3 regions of the Vreelandella sp. 162(4c) genome follow, and region 2 is predicted to be linked to each of the others. Evidence: predicted binding sites of a transcription regulator. Region 2 holds the regulator's gene; each other region holds the start of a gene.
The links. Region 2 encodes FNR, which switches genes on or off when oxygen is low (the NO sensors DNR and NnrR bind a similar motif). Its sites were predicted from a motif close to TTGATNTANATCAA; they were not measured.
Positions count from the first base shown of each region.

Region 1: a site for FNR is predicted at 3,293-3,306, ahead of AC4EYZ_RS14800 (xanthine dehydrogenase family protein molybdopterin-binding subunit). Genes of this name have one in related genera too.
Region 3: a site for FNR is predicted at 3,265-3,278, ahead of frdA (fumarate reductase (quinol) flavoprotein subunit). Genes of this name have one in related genera too.

Region 1 covers NZ_CM176981.1:3,209,854-3,217,218, forward strand. The annotation lists gene AC4EYZ_RS14795 (XdhC family protein) at 1-911, opposite strand, end outside; gene AC4EYZ_RS14800 (xanthine dehydrogenase family protein molybdopterin-binding subunit) at 911-3,181, opposite strand; gene AC4EYZ_RS14805 (MarR family winged helix-turn-helix transcriptional regulator) at 3,391-3,870, shown strand; gene AC4EYZ_RS14810 (N-carbamoylsarcosine amidohydrolase) at 3,915-4,580, opposite strand; gene AC4EYZ_RS14815 (maleate cis-trans isomerase family protein) at 4,631-5,380, opposite strand; gene AC4EYZ_RS14820 (alpha/beta fold hydrolase) at 5,423-6,241, opposite strand; gene AC4EYZ_RS14825 (FAD-dependent monooxygenase) at 6,238-7,365, opposite strand, start outside.
Region 2 covers NZ_CM176981.1:3,867,673-3,875,037, forward strand. The annotation lists gene AC4EYZ_RS17690 (DUF294 nucleotidyltransferase-like domain-containing protein) at 1-1,205, shown strand, start outside; gene AC4EYZ_RS17695 (3'-5' exonuclease family protein) at 1,211-1,864, shown strand; gene ttcA (tRNA 2-thiocytidine(32) synthetase TtcA) at 2,127-3,047, shown strand; gene fnr (fumarate/nitrate reduction transcriptional regulator Fnr) at 3,040-3,786, opposite strand; gene hemN (oxygen-independent coproporphyrinogen III oxidase) at 3,871-5,304, opposite strand; gene AC4EYZ_RS17715 (sulfite exporter TauE/SafE family protein) at 5,383-6,075, opposite strand; gene ccoS (cbb3-type cytochrome oxidase assembly protein CcoS) at 6,072-6,317, opposite strand; gene AC4EYZ_RS17725 (heavy metal translocating P-type ATPase) at 6,314-7,365, opposite strand, start outside.
Region 3 covers NZ_CM176981.1:3,379,854-3,387,218, forward strand. The annotation lists gene menD (2-succinyl-5-enolpyruvyl-6-hydroxy-3-cyclohexene-1-carboxylic-acid synthase) at 1-909, shown strand, start outside; gene menH (2-succinyl-6-hydroxy-2,4-cyclohexadiene-1-carboxylate synthase) at 902-1,654, shown strand; gene AC4EYZ_RS15540 (anion permease) at 1,661-3,130, opposite strand; gene frdA (fumarate reductase (quinol) flavoprotein subunit) at 3,396-5,183, shown strand; gene AC4EYZ_RS15550 (succinate dehydrogenase/fumarate reductase iron-sulfur subunit) at 5,180-5,932, shown strand; gene AC4EYZ_RS15555 (succinate dehydrogenase/fumarate reductase transmembrane subunit) at 5,945-6,340, shown strand; gene frdD (fumarate reductase subunit FrdD) at 6,358-6,753, shown strand; gene menB (1,4-dihydroxy-2-naphthoyl-CoA synthase) at 6,801-7,365, shown strand, end outside.

The DNA of each region.
Region 1 (7,365 bases), 660 kb from region 2:
AGCGCAATTTCAGCCGGTGTTTTGCTACCCAGATTAAGCCCAATGGGCATGGCAATTCTTGCTACTTGGCTTTCCGTCAGGCCGCCAGAACGTAGCAGTCGTTCGGCACGCTGCTGTGATGTCTGCTGAGAGCCCATAACGCCAATGTAAAAGGCTTCCGTTCGGACGGCTTCGATCATCGCTAAATCATCGATACGCGGGTCATGGGTCAAGGCCACAACGGCGGTATTGGCATGGCAACCGCCAGAGGCAATAAACACTGAGGGCAGTACCGCCTGCACCTCCACTCCGGCGACAGCAAAATTTTGCCTAGGCTCGTCTCTGGGGTCGCAGACAATCACTTCAAAACCAAGCGTTTGGGCAAACAGCGCACAGGGCGCAGAGACTGAAGAGATCCCCGCGATAATCAGCCGTAGCGCAGGGCCTATGCGAATATTGACGCTATCTGTATCGAAAGTAACGGTGGGCTCGGTGTTATTCGATGGGTTAAAGCGCTTGCCGCTGCCATCCAGTGTGATACAGCGGGTTAGCGGTTGGCGACCCAGTAGCGTGGCATGCATCACTTCTAGGTGAGTGAGGTTTTCGGTGTTGGGCGCTAGCCGTTCAACCAACACTTCAAGGCGACCACCGCAGGGTAAACGAATATTCGCTGAACCAGCGTCACCGCCATAGCGCACCCGTTGAACCGGTTCGTTAAACTCACCCTTTTGAAGCCTTGCGATAAAGTCTTCTTCGACACAGCCACCTGACAGTGACCCCAGATAGTCGCCTGTCGAACATGCGACCAGCATGGCACCCGGCTCCCGGGGGGCCGAGCCAAAAGTTTTCAGAACTGTGCATAGCCAAACGGTCAGCCCCTGGTTGGCCCATTTCAACGCACGTTCGATAACCTGTAGATCAAGATGGTGCATTAAATCGCCACCTCCATGGGGAGTCGAAGGGCGGCTTTCAGTGCATCGCGAATGGTGTCAGGGGTAAAAGGGGGATGGGTAAAGCGTACCCCCGTGGCATCAAAAAGCGCGTTGGCAATCGCGGGAGCGCCGGGCAGTGAGGCGGACTCCCCAACACCGAGTGGGGGCAGTTCAGGGCGATCAAGCAGCATGACGTCGATGGGAGGCAGCTCCGAGAAACGCAGAATAGGGTAGCCGCCCCACTCTCTGCTGGTTGGTAAACCATCCTCAAAGGTTACCCGCTCCTTTAAAGTGCGGCTGAGCATCTGGATCACATTACCATGCACCTGATGGCGAACGCCGGCGGGGTTCACCATCAGGCCCGCATCCTGACCTACATATAGGTTCTCGACGACAACCCGTCCACTCTTCACATTGACTTTAAGCTCAATCACCCAGGCGGCGAGCGCGGCACCAAAGCCGGGAAATTTACTATGTACGTACTGGGCGTAAGCGAATCCTCGGCCGTAGCGCCACTCGCCATCGCTACTCGGATTGGCGTTAGCGGTGCAGGGCTTCCAGTTCGCACGTTCGGCTAGCGCTTCGACAAGCTCGCAGGCGCGGTTATCTGCTAAGTAGCGTAACCGGTAGGCGACAGGATCTTCACCCGCCAAGTAGGCGAGTTCATCAATATAGCTTTCGTGGGCGAAGGTGCTGGGCAGCGCCGAGACACCACGCAGCCAGGAGGCGCGCATCAGGGTCGGGACGTCGTCGCACACTATTTGGCGATGAGGGTAGCGGTAGGGCGGCACCGACGTTCGATCTCCCATCTCAAAGGGGATATCAATCGGTGAGGCAGCGCCGGTCAGCAGCAGTGCCAAGGTGGGCGCACTGTTAGAGGGGTAGCGCGTATTAAAGCGATAGCCTGCCGGGCTGCCATCTGCGTTCAAGCCGCCCTGGATGGCCATATACTGAGCAGCCCCTTTAGGCTCCCAGGTGTGCTCCTGCTCACGGGTTAGTTGTACTCGGACAGGACGGCCAACCGCCTGAGAGAGCAGCACTGCATCCGCGCCAACGTCGTCGGCGCAGTTGCGACCATAGCAGCCCGAGGTTTCCATGCGGGTAATGGTGATAACGCCTTCATCCAAACCGGTAAGGCGGGCGAGGTCGGCGCGCAGGCTGTGTGGATTTTGGGTGCCCGACCATACGTGAAGGCCATCTTCATTGGCATCGGCGACAGAGCACGAAGGGCCGATGGAGCCATGCAGCTGGAAAGGCCACACATAGTGACGATTGAGCGGATGTTGTGCGGCGGCCAGAGCGTTATCGAGATCACCCTCTTCGAGGAGTATGCGCTGCTTGCTGGGCAGGTCGAGCAGTGCTTGCTCTATGTTGTCCAACTGAGGCAAGCCTTCGATTGGGCGCCACTGGATCTTTAGCTGCTTGGCTGCGGCAGCAGCCTGATCTTCACGCTCGGCCACCACGCCAACAAAGTCACCGACCACCACGACGCTTATCACACCTGGCAAATGCGCCACAGAGCTTTCATCTACCGCGATTAAACTGTTGCCAATAAAGTCGCCGCTATCATGGCCTACATAAGGCGGACGAATCACTCGCCCATGCAGCATGTTGGGCAGACGTAGGTCGTGGATAAAGGTCAATTGCCCGGTGGCCTTGGCGGGTATATCCACGCGGGAGGTCGATTGGCCGACCAGGGTATAATGGCTGACCGGCTTAAGCGGCACCTCATCGGCAAGCTTTAATGCATGACGGGTGCCCCGCAGCAACTCCCCAAAGCTAACGGATGAGCGGTTATTATCACTTGGCGTAATAGCGCCGTTCTGGCAGCTAAGTAGTGAGCGCTCAGTGTCAAAGTGCTTTGCTGCCAGGGTTAATAGGTACTCCCGCGCCTGTGCGGCAGCTCGGCGTAAAGGCTCGGCAGTGATCTGAATCGATGCACTGGCTATGGTGGGGCCTTGGTTGGGGGCTTCAACGGAGTTGCCCAGCACCATGGTGACGCTGTCGAACGCGACGTTGAGCTCTTCTGCAACAATTTGAGCAAGCGCCGTGCGTATGCCCGTGCCCAGGTCTACGTGGCCGTTGAAAGCCACGATATGACTATCGCTCAGTACGGCAATGAAGATCTCAGGCTCATGGGGGGTGAAGTTTGAGTGTGTACCTGGCTGTCCGGGCGCGGGCTTGGGGGGTGTAACCGGGTCGCGATAGATCACCAGAACATCAGACCCATACAGCAGTGACTCTCTTGTATAGTCTGATTTATCAGCCATGTCTGCCTCCCACGCTCGCGTTTACGATGATCAGTGCGGATGAATTTTAGGTGATGAAAGAGCGATAACTAAGGTAAAATTATAGCGTGTACGCCATAAAAGCATGATGAATTGATCCAGCGCAAGGAGTATTTCATACGTTGATGCATCATTTTGTTAACCAGTGCCATACTCGATACACGACGTCGCCAATAGATTAAGGATATGGAATGACAACGGATAGTGCGTTCAAACACTCGTCTTCCGGCGAGCACTCTACGCCTTCAGAGCAAGGGTATGATTTTTCTGAGCAAGTAGGGCATCTACTGCGTAAAGCCTACCAGCGGCATACGGCTATTTTTCAGCGCTACAGCAGCGATAAACAGCTCACGGCCATTCAATTTGTAACGCTGTGCACGGTGATGGAGCGCGGCCCCAGCTCGTTAACCGATATCGTCAACGCCACGGCGATTGATCCCGCCACTATCCGTGGCGTCATTAAACGTCTTAAAGCGCGGGGGTGGATCTCGCTAACCACCGACCCTAATGATCAACGCAAAGTCATGGTCGTGATCACTGAGGCCGGGGAGACATTAGTCGAGGCTATGGTGCCCAGTGCCAAGCAAATTAGCGATCAGACCATGAAAAATCTCAACCCGGCAGAGCGGGTTGCCTTAATGCATCTGCTGGAAAAAATGAACGCGGACTGATGACTCAACAGAGACGTCCGCTTCACCTGCGTTTTCGGATACTCCTAACGCTTCATTAAGTATCCCAGTGTTTCATCCAGTCCAATCACATCGCCATATTTGCTATCGATATCAAACAGGTTAGCTTCATGGGGCGCGGGGTGACGGTCACCCACGCAGTCACGCACGACCATCACCCGAAAGCCGTGCTGTACTCCATCAACGGCGGTGGCGCGAATGCAGCCACTGGTGGAACAGCCGGTAATGATGAGTGTATCGATACCCATGGCGACCAGTGTGGAGGCAAGCGAAGTTCCAAAGAACGCGCTGGCATACTGCTTGGTCATTACCAGCTCATCTTCACGGGGGGCCACCTCGGGGCAGAACTCGGCGTAAGGGTTGCCCGCCACCATCGCCCGCATGACCGGCGCCTTCTTGACCCAAATGCCACCATCGATTTGATCCGGGGCGTGATACAGGATGTTGGTGTGGATAACAGGCGTGCCAGTGCGCCGTGCGGTATTGAGTAGCGGCGGCATATTGGCCACCGCATCCACCACGCCCTGGGCAAATAGCGGCGAACCCGACGTGGTGTAGCCTTGCATAAAATCAACCACCAGCAGCGCAGGCGTTTTGCCAAAACCGATGCGCCCATCCCACACGCCTCGGTAGTTGTCCGTGGCAGTGTTATCGCTAACGCCATCGCTGTTATCAGTCGTGTGTGGCGACATGGTCGTCTCCTTAATCAGCACTCTATATCGTCAATAAGTACCTGATCTTGTTAGTAAGCCCCTGACAAGAGGGCGCCCGCGCCCGGTACGATGGGCTCAAGGTCGAGTGCCTTGAGCATGGCATAGGTGGTCGCGATAGCTGCGGTAACCACCGGCTTGCCGGTCAGGGCTTCGACCTTGGCGACGGCCGGTAGTGATGGCATTTGCACACAGGCTGACAAGACGATAGCGTCCACGTTACTTAAATCGAGACTGGCGACGATCTCGGGAAGATTAGCGGGGTCGTGGCGAGCGACATCCAGGTTATTGGGGATCTCAAGCGCTCGGTAGTCGAGCACGTCAATGCCTTCCTGACGTATGTAGTCGACCACCATTTCGGTCAGCGGCTTCATGTAGGGGGCCACTACCACCACGCGCTTGGCTTTCATCACACCCAGGGCATCAACCAGAGCACCGGCGCTGGTGACCACCGGCGTGTCGCAACCGTTCTCTTCGGTGCGGCTGCGCAAACGCTTTTGCGACTCTCGGTGGTAGCCGGGCCCCATCGCCATAATGGCAACCAGGCAGGCATACCCCATCACATCCACCGCTGCATCAGAAAGCTCCAGGGCGCAGCGATCCGACTCTGCATCCATGGCAGCCAGTTCGTCCTTGCTGACGTTCTTCATGCGCATGCGGCTGGAGTGAAAGGTAAAGCGTTCCGGGCGGATTAACTGCCGCGCCGTAAGCATGGCGGGTATTTCGGTCTCCATGGTGATATTGGAGCTGGGGACGATCTGGCCGATACGGTAGCTTTTGATCTCGTTCTTTATATAGTTGCTGGTCATGGTATTTGGCCTCTCTTAGAGTTCGCTGCCCAGGAAGTCTTCAAACGCGGCAAAAAAACCGTCGAAGTCATCCCAGGGAATCATGTGACCCGCTTTTTCCGCGGTAGAAATACGAACCGTCGGTAGAAGGGCGCGTATTTCGGCGCGATCTTCATCCTGGATAACCCCGCCCTTGCCTGCACACATCAGCAGCGTGGGCACTTTGATAGCGGGGAAATCCTGGTGGATATCGACGCTGTGGAACTCTTCAAACGCCTGAACGATGGCGGGCTCAAAGCAAGTGTGTAACCACTCGGCGCGTAATCGCAGTTGCTCGTCGCTCCAGGTGGGGCAGTAGTGGCGCATGGTCTCGATATCGGCACCACGTGTGCAGTCGCGAATCGAATCCACGTACCAGGGCAGCTTGCTGGGGTACTCACGGCGTCCTGGCCCTGAAACCGGTGGGTCGATAAGTACCAGTTTGTCGATTCCCTTGGCGCCGCGACTCATGGCGCGTAGCGCAAAGCGCGCACCCATGGAGTGGCCCGCCAGAATGACATTGCTCAGACCCAGCGCATCAATAAAGGCGATCACATCGTCGGCGCAAGTGTCGGTGTCATAATCGAGCTCGGGTCCGGTAGACGACAAGCCGCGTCCACGAACATCCAGCACATAAGTGTCGAAATGCTGGCCGAGCCGCTCGGCCACAAAACGCCAGGTGATGGCTGGGCTGGTAATGCCCGGTATCAGTACCAGCGGTTGGCGCGAAGTCTCGGCGCTGTCGGCAAAGCGCAGGTAGTGCTGACGAATACCATTGGCGTGCACGTTGGCGCCATAGAGATAGGTGCTGTTCATGCTGGGCTCCCTTGACTGGTTGGTTGCTTCAGCGGTACTTCAAAGGGGTCATAGGCGAATACCCAGGCCGGGTCTTCGTCTTCCCGTAACCAGGTATTGTCGTGGGAAACCTGCTGAACCCGCGAGGCGCGTTCAAAACGGTTGGTGCGGTAAAGTTCGAATGCCTGCTGGTAGTGCTCGGCGCCCACTTCCTCCAGGCAGCGTACCAGCATGGCGGCATCCTCGATGGCCATGGCAGCGCCCTGGGCCATATGAGGCTTCATCGGGTGGCAGGCATCGCCCAGCAGCACCAGTCGATTTTCATGCCACAGTGGCAGCGGGTTGCGCTCCAGCAAGGGCCATTTGGTGACGGTTTCAGTGCAGTCAATCAGCGCTTGTACGGTGGGGTGGTAACCCTCGAATGCTTTGCGCATCTCTTCCCGTGAGCTGTCGACGAAGGAAGTGCCGTGGTTCCAATCGGGTTCAGGCACGCCGGTAACGTAGTAATACTCCTTCTCGTCGCCGGTCACGAAGTACACCATCATGTGCCGGTCTTCCGACCACCACTTCACGCAGGCTTCGAAATCCAGGTCGTATGCCTTGAGTTTTTCGGCAGAGATAATTGCCCGGTGGGCAACCCAGCCGCTATAGATCGGAGCCTCTGGGCCCAGCAGCTTCTCGCGCAGGCGAGAATTGACCCCGTCTGCGCCGATCACCAGGTCAGCCTCTTCCGTCGAGCCGTCAGCGAAGGTCATGACGACCTTGCCGCCGCTGTCGTCTACATCGACCAGGCGCTTATCGAAATAGAGGTTGTCCTGGTCGAGCGTGCTGACCATCAATTCGTGCAGGTCACCACGGTGTACGGTGATGTAGGCCGCCCCATAGTTTTCGCGAGCAAACTCGCCTAGCGGGATGCGAGACTGATACTCGCCGGTCATGCCGTTGCGGCTGAACCAGTAATCGGGGTGTGAGCCCATGGCATTGAGCTTCTCTTCAATACCAATGCGGCGCATTACTTTCATCACGTTGGGGCCAAGGTGAATGCCTGCCCCAAGGCGCGCAAACGCTGGTGCCTGTTCGTACACCTTGGTGGGGTAGCCCGCTTTCTGCAGTAGTGCGCCTGCAGCGGCGCCGCCAAGGCCCGC
Region 2 (7,365 bases):
TGGATAAGATCGCCCATTTTAACTTGGTGACCGTCGCACCGGATCAGTACTTATTTGAAGTATTGGTGCTGATGACCCGCCATAAAGTGGCGCGGGTGGTAGTGATGGAGCAAAACGTCTTGAAAGGCGTTGTAGAGCTCACCGACGTGCTTAGCTACTTCTCAAGCCGCAGCTATGTGGTGAGCCTGCAGATCGAGCAGGCGACCAACTTAGAGGCGCTTTCAGCTGCCAGTCAGCGCACCCCGGAGCTGGTCAAAGCGCTGATGGCCCAGGGCGTTAAGCTGCGCTTTGCGATGGATCTGCTTGCGGCACTAAACGGCCGTATTATTAGCAAGGCCTGGGAGTTCACTGTCGATAAGCGCTATCACGAGCAGAGCTGCATGATGGTGATGGGCAGCGAAGGGCGCGGTGAGCAGATTCTAAAAACGGATCAGGATAACGGCTTGATTCTTGCCGATGAAACCCAGTGGCCTGATCTTGCCAGCCATATGCAAACGCTCACCGATACCCTGATTCAGCTTGGTTACCCGCCGTGCCCCGGCAACATTATGGTGTCTAACCCCGAGTGGGTGGCCACGGTATCCCAATGGAAAGGTAATATTGCCAAGTGGGCCAGGGAGCGTGATGGCGATAGCCTGATGAAGCTGGCCATTATGCTCGATGCTCATGGCGTGGCGGGCAACCCGAGCTTGCTTGAGAGCGTGCGCGATGAGCTGTTTGAACGCTGCTCGGGCGATGAGCTGCTGCTTTCCTATTTTGCCCGCACGGCGCTGCGCTTTTCGACGCCGCTGACGCTGTTTGGTTCGCTGAAAAAGCCTCAGCACGGTATCGATATCAAGAAAGGCGGTATTTTCCCTATCGTGCACGGTGTCCGCACCATGGCGCTTGAGCGGCGCATCAAAGCCACCTCGACGTTTGATCGCTTGGATGCCCTGGTTACTGACGGTCGGTTGGATCGCCGTTTTTCCGATGACCTGGGCGAAGCGTTGGCGCTCTTTTCTGAGCTGTGCCTCAAGCAGCAGCTAAGTACGCTGGAAACTTCTGCGGATGCGAAAGAAACTAACGCCCAAAGCAGCAGACGCGCTAACCGTGTCGTGGTGCAGAACCTCTCTTCCCTGGAGCGCGACCTACTGCGCGAAGCGATGCATATTGTCAAAGACTTTAAGCAGCGGCTTTCCCACCGTTACCATTTGGAGTATTCGTGAGCGGAATGCGGCTGTTAGATCGACATGTGACGCTATTTAGCGGCTCGCTGCGCACCTTGTTAAGGCGTGAAAGTGACCGGCGTCGTTGTGCAGACTCCCCCTATGCCTGGCTGTTTCAGCCCTATATGGGCGAAGAGCTGGTGGCGCTCGCCTGCACCGCAACGCCCACGCAATCATCACCTGTGATCAGCGTGGCGGCAGTGGTGCTAAGCCATCAGCAGGTGCATACCAGCCGCGCTTTTGTGATCACCCTTGGCAGCGCGAAGCAGCCCGCGAGCGCAACGCTGCGCCGTCATCACTTGCTGTGCGAGGCGGGGGAGATACTGCCACCAAACAGTGATAACTTGAGCGCGCTAGTAGAATTTATCGGCAATCGGCCCATCGTTGGCTGGCAGTTAGAGAAGCGCATTGGAGCATTGAATGCACTACTCAGTAAGCGGCTGAATTTTGCCCTGCCCAACGCCCAGGTCGATGTGGCAAAACTGCATCAGCGCCAACTGCGCCGTTTGCACCCGGAGGTCGAAGCGCCCAGCAGCTTCGCCCAGGCGTTGGCATGCTGGCAAGTACCCGTCATGGGCATGCAGAGTGTGCTTGGAGAGGCCACCGCCAGCGCACTGCTGTATATGCGCTTGCAGCGTATTATGGCGCAGGTGGCATAGTAGTCTCTTTCGTTGTGGCGAGGACAGCTTTCCGCGAGGGCGCTGTGAACCCTTCCCTGGGCGCTACTTTTGTCATCCATGACAAAAGACCCTCGCTCCAAGCTGCCCTCGCACCGAGGTATGGTGCAGCGGTCAAAATAGTCACTTCCAATTGCGATATCTTGTGTGGCTACGTCTGATTAGTTGGGTCAGGCGGTGAGTGTTGTTAGAATAGTTATTACTTTTTTCTCTCACGCCTTCTACCCTCGGCAGTGCTTATACCATGCAAACTCTTGATCACTTTGATCCTGCTCACCTTGATACGGTTGGAGCCACCCCAGCTGACGCTGAGCACGACCAGCCTGAGCTGGCTGATGCGAAGCAGAAGCGTGAATTTAACAAGCTGCAAAAGCGTCTGCGCCGAGAAGTGGGCAATGCGATCATTGATTACCAAATGATCAATGAAGGTGATCGCGTAATGGTCTGCCTCTCCGGTGGAAAGGACAGCTACACGATGCTGGAGATTTTGCGCAATTTGCAGCGCAATGCGCCGGTCAATTTTTCGCTGGTAGCGGTCAATCTGGATCAAAAACAGCCGGGTTTTCCCGAGCACGTATTGCCTGCGTATCTGGATAAGCAGGGCGTGGAGTACCACATTGTCGAGCGCGATACTTACTCGGTGGTAAAAGAGAAAACCCCGGAAGGTAAAACCACCTGCGCGCTTTGTTCACGGCTGCGGCGCGGCTCGTTGTATGGCTTTGCCGAAGAGATTGGCGCCAATAAGATAGCCCTGGGCCATCACCGGGAAGATATTCTCGAAACACTGTTTCTCAATATGTTCTTTGGCGGCAACCTGAAAGCGATGCCGCCAAAGCTGCTATCCGATGATGGGAAGAATATCGTTATTCGGCCGTTGGCCTACTGCAAAGAGGCTGATATCGCCGAGTTTTCGCGGCTGATGGCGTTTCCGATTATTCCCTGCAACCTGTGCGGTTCACAGCCTAATATGCAGCGTCAGGTGGTCAAAGAGATGCTCGCCGAGTGGGACAAAAAGTTTCCTGGCCGCCTGGAGAGCATGTTCAAGGCTGTCACCAACATTGCCCCTTCCCAGTTGGCCGACCGCAGCCTGTTCGATTTTGAAGGCCTTGAGGCCAAGCAAGCAGAGCTACTGGCGGGGCGTATCCAAGCCTTTAACGTCAGCTAACTGTTTGCTCTTCCTCTTCGGCGAGGGTAATCAAGCGCGGCATATCGAGAATGTTGACCTCTCGCCCGGAGACCGCCACCACACTCTGCTGCTGAAAGCGGCTTAGTATGCGGCTGACCGTTTCCACCGCTAAGCCCAGGTAGTTGCCGATATCAGCCCTGGGCATTGAGAGGCGAAAGCTGTAAGGCGAGTAGCCCCGGCGACGAAAACGATCCGAGAGGGTAATCAAAAAACTTGCCAGCCGCTGATCGGCGGTTTTACGCGAAAGTAGCCGCATCATACGCCGGTCATCGCGCAACTCTTTGCTCATGCTACGATAAAGCTGGCCACGCAGTTCGGGTAGCTCCTCCGAGAGTAAGTCCAGGCGGTCAAAAGGAATCTCGCAGACGGTGGTCGTTTCCAGGGCGATAACGCTACCGGGGTAATGCTCTTCGTCAATGCCATCCAACCCCACCAATTCACTGGGCAGGTAGAAATTGGTCAACTGCTCGCTGCCGTTACCTTCGGCGGTGATCTGTTTCAAACTGCCCGAACGGACTGCGTAAACGCTGGTAAAGGTGTCGCCCTGACGAAACAGCGGTTCGCCTTTTTTCAGCGGCGCGCGACGACGAATAATGGCGTCAAACTGCCCCACGTCGTCCAGCTCAAGGGCAAGTGGCAGGCACAGTGAGCTCAAACTGCAGGTTTGGCAGCGAGCTTCATGGAGTAGCGAGCGCCGACGGCTCATGGGTTCCAACATGCTTTGCTCCTTGAGAGGGTCCCGCTTATCAATTAGAAAATCCTTACTTATTATAGTCGCTTTAGCATGCCTGCAATAAGGTGATTAAACAATCTTAGAATACTGTTGTCCCGTTTGCCCGGAAAGATGGGTATCAAACGCCATTGCTATATGGCGAATCAGCAGTCGACCCATTGGCGTTGCGTTAAGCTGGTCGCCGCTGCGTGCCAGCAGGCCATCTTGCTCGGCGCTTTGCAGGCGCTCAAGCGCAGGCGCAAAGTAGCGGGGGGCATCAATGTTCCAGCGCTGGCTAACGGCGGTCAGATCAATGCCCATATCGCACATCAGCCGCTCAATCACATCCCGGCGGATCAGGTCGTCATCACTTAAGCGTATGCCACGCACGGTGGCAAGCTGCCCCTGATCCAGCGCCGCTTCGTAGCGGGCCAGATCGCTAGGATTCTGCGCATAGACGTCATCAATACGGGAAATCGCCGATACGCCAAGCCCGATTAAGTCGCACTGAGCATGGCTGGAGTAGCCCTGGAAGTTGCGCTGCAGCGAGCCTTCGCGCTGGGCAATAGCCAGGCTATCGTCAGGGCGGGCAAAGTGATCCATACCGATATGCACATAGCCAGCTGCGGTGAGCATTTCGATGGTGGTGCGCAGAATCGCTAGCTTCTCTTCTCCGCCTGGCAAGTCATCGACATTAATGCGCCGCTGCGGGGCAAAACGCTCGGGCATATGCGCGTAATTAAACACAGAAAGGCGCGCCGGGTTGAGCTCGATCACCTGGCGTAGGGTGTTGGCAAAGCTCTTTTCAGTCTGAAATGGCAAGCCATAAATTAGGTCGAGATTGAGCGAGCGAAAGCCCAGGCGATGCGCCTCCTCCATCAGCGTTTCGGTAAGTACCCGAGGCTGAATACGGTTAATCGCTTTCTGCACCAGCGGGCTTAAATCCTGCACGCCCAGGCTGATGCGATTAAAGCCGAGGGATTCGAGATGGCGCAGCGTAAACACATCCGCTTCGCGAGGATCTATTTCAATTGCGTAATCGCGATCAGCAGACGATGAAAGACCAAAACGTGCATCCAGTCGATCAATCAGGTCGCCCATCTGGTTCAAACTGAGAAATGTCGGCGTGCCGCCGCCCCAATGCAACTGCTCCACCGGTCGTGATGTATCCAAGTGGCGTGCGGTCAGCACCATTTCACGGTCAAGCCGGGCTATATAGGGCTCGGCAAGGGCAGTGTTTTTGGTAGCGATTTTATTACACGCGCAGTAGAAGCAGATCTTGCGGCAGAAGGGCACATGAACGTACAGAGAGAGCGGACGCTTACTGGCATTGCTACGCTCCAATGCCTGGGTCAGGTCGCCAGGGGTAAATTGGTCGTGAAACGACAGCGCCGTGGGGTAGGAGGTGTAGCGTGGGCCGTTGGTGTCGTAGCGACGCAGTAACGCTTCGTCCCACACCGGCTGCATAGGGGCTGCGGCAGCAGCGGGTGCAAGAGGCAAGGCAGCAGGGGTATGAACGGGCATGAAGGGGCGCTCCGACGTTAGGAAATGCCGCTAGCCTAACCCGTGGTTAGGAGGTAAATGTTGAGCCACGTCATGCTATTAGAGGTTGTGTACCGAAAGCGTCCACAGTTGCCACAGTGCAAAAGCGATAATTGTCAGCGCTGCCACGCTGCGGGTCGCGGGGTGACGTATCAAATGGCTGAGCTGGCGGGCAGCCAGGCCAGTGGCAAGCAGCGCAGGTAGGGTGCCAAGCCCAAAGGCGCCCATGAGTAGAGCGCCCTGAAGCGGGTCGGCAATCGCTAAGCTCCAGGCCAACATGGAGTAGACCAACCCGCAGGGGAGCCAGCCCCAGAGCGCTCCCAGGGCGAAGGCTTGGGGAATATGCACTACGGGCATCAAGCGACGCCCCACGGGTTCGATAAGGCGCCATAGTCGCCGGCCAACGGCCTCCACTTTGAGCAGCCCTTTCCACCAGTTGGCGATATACAGTGCCATTAAGATCAGCATCAGTGCGGCAAATACCTGGAGTAGCAGGCGTGCCGTAGCAGAAAGGGAAAACAGCGTGCCTAGCAGTGCCACCAGCGCGCCTGCGCTCATATAGCTAACAATGCGGCCTGTGTTGTAGCTGAGCAGCAGGCCTCCCATGCGCGCCGGATGACGCATGCTGGGGGGGACTGCAAAGGTGAGCGCGCTCATAATGCCGCCACACATACCAATGCAGTGGGCGCCGCCCATCAAGCCAAACACAAACGCCGCCATTAGCGGCGGCAGATCAAGCCCCGTTGGATTCATGGCCGAGACTCTTGGTCGTCGGGTGTGTCTGCCGCTGATGGTTCGGAAGATTTTTGCTTTGCCTGCTGATGCTGGCGGCGCTGCTCAGGGCTAAGGTCGTTTTCATCCTCATCAAATAGAATGCGGTGCGCTGGGCCTTCTAGGTCATCGAACTGATCATTTTTCACCGCCCAGAAAAACGCCCAGACGGCGAGGCCCAGCAAAATCAGGGAAAGCGGGATCAGCAGATAAAGAATCGTCATGCGGCCACCGGTGTTGAAGTGTCGAGCGTTGGCGCGGGCTGAGGTCGCCAGCGCGACAGTCGCAGGGCATTACCCACCACTACTAGCGAGCTAAGCGACATTCCAATTGCGGCTAGCCAGGGCGGCACCAGACCCATTGCCGCCAGCGGCAGCGCCGAAAAGTTGTAGCACACTGACCAAATCATGTTCTGGCGCATGATACGCCGGGTGGCGCGGGAAATCTCGATGGCCTCAAAAATCCGCATCAGACGTGGGCTGAGCAGCACTGCGTCGGCGCGGGTGCGGGCTAGATCCGTTGCGCCATTCATGGCAATCGCCACATCGGCACCGGCTAACACCGGCACGTCGTTAATGCCGTCACCAATCATCGCCACGGTTTCGCCTGCGGCTTGAAGCTCTTTCATCCGGGCCAGCTTGCCTTCTGGGCTGGTGCCCGCATGCCAGATGGCAATATTGAGCTGATCGGCCAGGCTTTCCACTGCATCCTCGGTGTCACCAGATAGCAGCTCCACGCTTAAGCCCAGAGCCTGGAGGGCTTTGATCGTGGCGGCAGCGTCGTCGCGAACGCCATCGTGCAGGCCAAACCAGGCGCGGGGTGCACCGTTTTCACTAAGCAGCAGCCATTGGCCTTTGGCAGGCGCCGTTATGACGTCATCCAAGGCGCTATCCATTGCAAATTCGGGCTTGCCCAACCGCCAACGAGCGCCATTTAGGCTCCCTTCGAGCCCTTGCCCGGTGTGGCTGTGAATATCTTTGGCTTGCAGGGTAGCCTCTCGGAACGGCCGAAAGGCGCGGGCGATAGGGTGTTCCGAGTGGGCTTCAAGGGCGGCGGCAATGGCCCGTGCATGCTCGGCGGTTAATTCACCAAAGGGCTGGGTTTGGGTAAGGTGCATTTCGCCACGGGTCAGGGTGCCGGTTTTATCAAAAATCACCCGGGTAACGTTAGAGAGCGTCTCCATGGCATCGGCGCGGGTGATCAAGACGCCGCGCTTTCGCAGTTGGCCATGACCAGCTGCCAGTGCCGCGGGAGTGGCCAGCGCCAGCGCGC
Region 3 (7,365 bases), 490 kb from region 2:
CAAAATCTGATTCACTTTGATCTAGCGCTGCATGATGAGCGTTTCTGCGCTGAACTCGCCAAAGCCGAGGTACTGCTGCAGTTTGGTGGTCGGTTAATTTCGAAACGGCTAACGCAATTTATTGCCCAACAACCGTGGCAGGATGCCTGGTTGGTTGATCCGCTGCCCCAGCGGTTGGATCCCGACTACTGTGTTAAGCGCCGTTTGATATGCTCGCCCGCCGACTTTATAGCCGCTTTGCCAACGATACCTGAACAACCTCCCTGCCATCAGCTGGCCAGCCTCCAACGACGCACTAGTCAGCTTGTGGAAGAGCGCTGTACAGCATTCTCAGAGGTGGGAGTTTGTCACCTTTTAGCGCAGGTGGCTGAAGGGCAGTTGTTTATAGGCAATAGCCTGCCCGCGCGGCTAATGAATATGCTGGGTACGCATCGCCAAACGCCGGTACGGGTATTTGCCAATCGCGGGGCTTCCGGTATTGATGGTCTTATTGCCACGGCTTACGGCCTCAGTTGCACATGCTCAGAGCCGACTACTATTGTGCTGGGGGATACCAGCGCACTGCATGATCTCAACAGCTTGGCGCTGTTAAAGCAGGCCACGCAGCCTCTGGTGGTGGTTATCCTCAATAACGATGGTGGCAGTATTTTCCATATGCTGCCGGTGCCTAAAGAAGACGATCTGCTGGAGCGCTATTATCGCCAGCCCCATGGCTTACACTTCGAGCATGCGGCGAAGATGTTTGGACTTGGCTACTTCGCGCCAGAGTCACTGGATGCCTTTATGGCGGCCTACACTCAGGCCCTGCAGGCGGGCGTTACCTTGATCGAGATTAACGTGCCCCATCAGCAAGTAGCTGATGATCTCAAGCATCTTGGCGCAGCGATTCGAGGGGAGCCGCGTGAGTAGTAAACCTCAGGCGCCGACTCTGGTAATGCTCCACGGTCTGTTGGGCGATGCTCAGGACTGGGGTGAGATCATCGCTGGCTTGGAAGGCATCCGCTGCCTCGCGCTGGATTTACCCGGCCACGGTGAGAATCACCACGTGCAGGTAGGCTCTTTTGAGGCTTTTCACCACTGGCTTGGCGATACGCTGATAACTCACGGTGTTCGCCGTTACTGCCTGCTGGGTTATTCCCTGGGCGGGCGCTTGGCGCTGTATCATGCCAGCCGTCAGCCACCGGGGCTGGAAGCACTCTGGCTGGAAAGTGCTCACCCAGGATTGCCCGCCAGTGAGCGTTCTGCCCGAATTGATCACGATGAGCACTGGGCAACACGCTTCGAGCAGGAACCATTGGAAAACGTACTTGCCGACTGGTACCAGCAGCCGGTGTTCGCCGACTTAACCGAGGTTCAGCGCGGTCGGCAGATTCAACGTCGGCTAGCGAATCATGGGCCAACTATTGCCAGCATGCTGCAATCAACTTCCTTGGGTCAACAGCCTACGCTTTGGCAGTGGCTGGAAAGCACCTCGCTACCGGTGGGGTACTTTTCGGGGCAGCGGGACATCAAGTTCCACACTCTGGCGTCTCATCTGGCAACAATGGCCCCGCGCCTGCGCCATATCACGCTGGAAGGGGGCCACAATCTTCATGCTGAGCAACCTGAGATGATTGCTCAGCAGCTCAATGCCTGGTATCGCACGCTAGGCTAATGTTTATCAGCTGATCACCATTAACCAGGGCAGGCCGACCACCAGCCAAACCACTAGGAATAGCAGCCCGAAGACCGCCCCTAGGCGCCAAAAGAGCGCGCTGGGCAGGTAGCCGCTGCCGTAGTAAACCGGGCTTGGCCCTGTGCCGTAGGGGGTCAGAATGCCCATAAAGCCAAGTGTGGGTAGCAGTAGCAGAACAAACATCTGCATATCCAGACCGGCAATGCCTGATGCCGCTGCCAGAATCACCGGTAGCAAGGCGGTAACGTGGGCAGTAACACTGGCAAAGAAGTAGTGCAGTAGATAGAAAATGACCACCAGCGCCACCATGGCCATTAGGGGGTTGAAGTGGCTTATTTGCCCGCCAACCACATTGCCAAACCAGTTAACGAAGCCGACTTGGCTGAGCCCGCCCGCTAGTGCCACCAGGGTGGCAAACCATACAAAGGTATTCCAGGCTGCTCGGTTATCGAGAATATCGCTCCAGGTCACAATGCCGGTTAACAGCATGCCGCAGATCACCACCAAGCCTACCAGCGACCCAGAGATAATATCGCCCGCAAAAATCCATAGCAGCAGGGCGGTGACCACCATAATGACCAGCATTATTTCATGGCGGGTCAGTGCTCCCAGCTTGGTTAACTCTTGCCCCGCCCAGTCGGAGATTTCATTCCCCGCTTTCACTTCGGGCGCGCATAGCCAGTAGCTCAGCAGCGGCACCAGCAGGAGCAGCAGAATGCCGACAGGTGCTACTGCCATAAACCACTGCCCCCAGTTGATATGAATACCTGTCGCGCTCTCGGTTAGCGCGATCGCCAATAGATTGGGCGCCAGAGCGGTCAAAAATAGCGAACTGGTCACACAGGTGGAAGCCAGCGCGGTCCACATCAAAAAGCTGCCCATGCGCTTCATGCTGGGGTCATTGGGGTGCGAATCGTAAAGCGGCGGCAGGTTGCGAATCACGGGGTAGATCGTGCCTGCGCTACGTGCGGTGTTCGAGGGCGTAAACGGCGCCAGAATGCCATCGGCAATCATCACCGCGTAGCCAAGAGTCAACGTACGTTTTCCCATTGCCTTGACCAGCCAAAGCGATATTCGCCTGCCGAGTCCGGTTTTTTCATACCCCAAGGCAAACATAAATGCGCCGAAAATCAGCCATACGGTGGAATTGGTAAAGCCCGACACCGCCCATGAGAATGCCTGGTTAGCAGCACTGAATCCGTCAGTCGCCAGTTGCTCCGGAGAGAACAGCACCCACCGGGAAAGTAGTGCCACCAGGGTAACGCCGACCAGGCCCACCACTGCGCCCGGCAATGGTTCAAGAATAAGGCCAACCACACAGCCGAGGAAAATGGCGAAAAAGTACCACGCATGAGGCGCAAGCCCCAGGGGAGTGGGTATCAGCGCGACGATGATAGCAACTGCTAGCGGCGCTAACAGTTTCCATCGCGGTGAGGGTTGAGCATCGGTCGTCATGCGGCACCTCTCTTCAGTGTTGGTAGTGTGCTCTTTTTGCTTGGTGGGCAGTGGTCTGCCCGGCAGTGAGTGATTTGAAGAGTAGGCGGTGCAGCACTAGGGTAAAAGTGATGCTAGCTCGATTCCTCCCTTTCTTGATGTACATCAATAGTCCTTTGGACTAATGAACAGGGCCTTCCCCTTGTATGGTAAGTTCGAATAGACAAGACGGCAGCGCAGATTGCCGCCAGTACCACCTTTGACTTGGCTAATGAAGGGGCTTTTCATGCAACAGCGAGATTTTGATATCGTCATTGTTGGTGGGGGTGGTGCAGGCTTACGCGCTGCTATCGGGGCTGCCGAGCAGGCCAAAGAGCAGGGCACTCCCCAGCGCATAGCGCTGCTGTCCAAGGTTTACCCCATGCGTTCCCATACCGTGGCGGCTGAAGGTGGCGCTGCCGCCGTCACCAGTGCCGAAGATTCCCACCAAGCGCATTTCGACGACACGGTGTCAGGCGGTGACTGGCTGGTTGAGCAGGGCGTCGTCGACTACTTTGTTCATCACGCTTATCAAGAATTGGTGCAGATGGAGCGCTGGGGCTGCCCCTGGAGCCGTAAAGGCGATGGCCAAGTGCAGGTGCGCCGCTTCGGGGGCATGAAAACCGCACGCACCTGGTTTGCGGCCGACAAAACCGGCTTTCATATGCTCCACACCCTGTTTCAGACCTCGCTGAAGTACCCAGAGATTGAGCGTTTTGATGAGTTCTTTGTGCTCGATCTGGCGGTACACGAAGGTGCGGTTATTGGCGTTATAGCCCTGCAGATCGCTACCGGTGAACTGACCCTGCTGCGCGCTAAAGCGGTGATTCTCGCTACCGGCGGCGCAGGGCGCTTGTTCCGCTTCAATACCAACGCGGGAATTGTCACCGGCGACGGCATGGCGATGGCCTATCGTCACGGTGTGGCGTTGCGGGATATGGAGTTTGTCCAGTACCACCCCACCGGCCTGCCCGGTTCTGGCATTTTGATTACCGAAGCGTGCCGGGGCGAAGGCGGCATTCTGCTCAATAAAGAGGGCTACCGCTATCTGCAGGATTACGGCCTGGGCCCAGAAACTCCGCTTGGCAAGCCGGAAAACAAATATATGGAACTGGGGCCACGGGACAAACTCTCCCAGGCCTTCTGGCAAGAGCAGCAGGCGGGCCGCACCGGCAAGTTTGGCGACAGCGATGTGGTCTATCTCGACCTGCGCCACTTGGGTGAAAAGTACATTCTGGAGCGCCTACCGTTTATCTGTGAACTGGCTAAATCCTATATCAATGTTGATCCGGTGAAAGACCCCATTCCCATTCGCCCGGCGGTTCACTACACCATGGGTGGGATTGAGACCGACCCTCAGTGCGAAACCTCCATTGCCGGGCTTTACGCCGCCGGGGAGTGTGCTTCAGTTGGTTTGCACGGTGCCAACCGCCTGGGCTCCAACTCGCTGACCGAGCTGCTGGTATTTGGCCGCTTAGCCGGTGAACAAGCGAGCCAGCGAGCGGCCAAAACCGAGTGGGCTGATGAGCGCTTGCTGGAAGCCCAGGGCGATCGCCAACAAGCCAAGCTGTTGCGGCTCTGTGACGGAACCGAGGGGGCAGAGAATTGGGTAGCACTCAAGCACGCCATGGTGCAAGCCATGGAGAGTGGCTGCGGTATTTACCGCACTGAAGAGGGCATGCGCCATTCGCTGGATACCATGCGTCAGCTACGTGAGCGCTTTAATAAGGTTCGCGTTAATGATACCAGCAAGATATTCAATACCGAGCTACTGGAATGTCTTGAACTGGAGTGTGGCCTGGATATTGCCGAAGCCTCTTGCTTAGGGGCGCTTGAGCGTCGTGAATCCCGTGGTGCCCATCAGCGCCTGGATGAAGGTATGCAGAAACGCGACGACGTTAACTACCTCAAGCACAGCCAAGTGTTTTATCAAGGCGATGCCCATGCCGAGCTACACTGGCAGGATGTCGATGTGCGGTTTTCCGCCCCGGCGGAGCGGGCTTATGGCGATGCGGGCAAGGGGGGCAAGGCATGAACACCCAGCAGATCAGCACCAAACAAATCAGCGTTAAACGCTATTTGCCAGACAGTTCGGCTGAGTCCTACTGGCAGCAGTACGAACTGCCGGTGGACGACAGCACCTCTTTGCTGGATGCCCTCAACCACATTAAAGAACAGCTCGATAGCACGCTGAGCTACCGCTGGTCGTGCCGGATGGCGATTTGCGGCTCCTGCGGGGTCATGGTGAATGGCATTCCCAAGCTCGGCTGCAAAACCTTCCTGCGCGATTATGAAGGCGAGATCCGCATCGAGCCGCTATCCCACTTCCCGGTGCAGCGGGATTTGGTGGTGGATATGGAGATATTCCTTGAGCACCTGGCCGCGGTTAAGCCCTACCTGATTGATGACAACCCGGTAAAACCGTATGACCCCCAGGCGCCGGAAACCTATCAGCAGTCCCCTGAGCAGCTCGCCCGCTATAAGCAGTTCGCTAACTGCATTAATTGTGGCCTCTGCTACTCGGCCTGCCCGCAGTTTGGCTTGAATCCTGAGTTCCTTGGCCCGGCGGCGCTAACGCTGGCCCACCGCTACAATCTGGATAGCCGCGACCACGGCAAGAAGCAGCGCATGGCCGAACTTAACCGCCACGAAGGCGTTTGGAGCTGCACCTTTGTGGGCTTCTGCTCCAAGGTATGCCCCAAACACGTTGACCCCGCCGCTGCGGTCAATCAGGGCAAGGTCGAAGCGGCCAAACACACACTCATTGCGCTGTTTAAAGGGTAGGGGAGGAACGTCATGGATAAATCATCATCGCAACGCCTGCCGCCACTGAAACGCAACTGGTGGCTGAAACACCGCTTTTTTAAACTCTACATGCTGCGCGAAGCCACTGTGCTGCCGCTGGTGTTTTTCACGCTCTGCTTACTCGCCGGTATGGTTGCTCTTCTTCAAGGGGCAGAAAGCTGGCAGGGGTGGATCGCCTTTATGGGCTCCCCCATCGTATTAGTGCTGAATCTTCTAGCGCTGGCCGCCAGCCTGTTTCACGCCGCCACCTTCTTTGTGCTGTTCCCACGGGTAATGCCGCTGCGTATCGCCGGGCATAGCCTGCCTGATCAGGCTATTGTTGCCGGGCAGTGGGCAGGGGTAGTGGCGGTCGCACTGCTGTTTTTCTGGCTATTCGGGAGGGCGTAATTATGGAAAAACTAGCCATGAATAAACCAAGCATGGGCAAAAACAGCGCTCAGCATAAACAAGCCTTTGATGAGCCGCTCTGGTGGGGGCTGTTTAGCGCGGGTGGCGTCTGTTTTGCCGTCTTTCTGCCTGCCGTGATTCTATTTATCGCCGTTCTACTGCCCCTTGGCCTGCTGCCCGCCGAGGTGCTGAGCTATGAGCGGGCATCGGCACTGCTGTTCAGTGTACCGGGCTTTCTGTTTGTGGGGGCGGTAGTTTGCTTGCCGCTTTTTCATGCCGCCCACCGCCTGCGCCATGGGATGTTTGATATCAGCGTGGGCAATGACGCACTCAACAAAAAGCTAATGTACGGTGGTGCTGCGCTGGTAAGCATTGTGGCGCTGGGTCTAGTCGTCGCAGGTATGCTGGGTTAAACGGCTCGCTGTCAGCATTTCGCCCCAACAGATAAGAAGAGATAGGCATGATTAACGGACTCACTGAAACGGAACTCTATGCGCCGGTAGAGTGGCAGGATCGCTCCGATGGCTATCAGGATATTTTGTACCACACCACTGCCGATGGCATTGCGCGCATCACCATCAACCGGCCCGAGGTGCGCAACGCCTTTCGCCCGCTGACGGTTAGCGAGATGGCCCAAGCGCTGAATCGCGCCCGCCACGACAGCTCTATAGGCGCCATTCTGCTCACTGGCGCAGGCGACAAAGCGTTCTGTGCCGGCGGTGACCAGCGCATTCGCGGTGACTATGGCGGCTACCAGGATGAAGAGGGCACCCACCACCTCAACGTGCTGGATTTCCAGCGCGATATTCGCACCTGCCCCAAACCAGTAGTGGCGATGGTGGCGGGCTACGCTATCGGCGGCGGCCACGTGCTGCATCTAATGTGCGACCTGACCATTGCCGCCGAGAACGCTGTCTTCGGCCAAACCGGCCCTAAAGTCGGCTCTTTTGATGGCGGCTACGGCGCCTCGTATATGGCGCGCATTGTGGGTCAGAAAAAGGCCCGGGAAATCTGGTTCCTGTGCC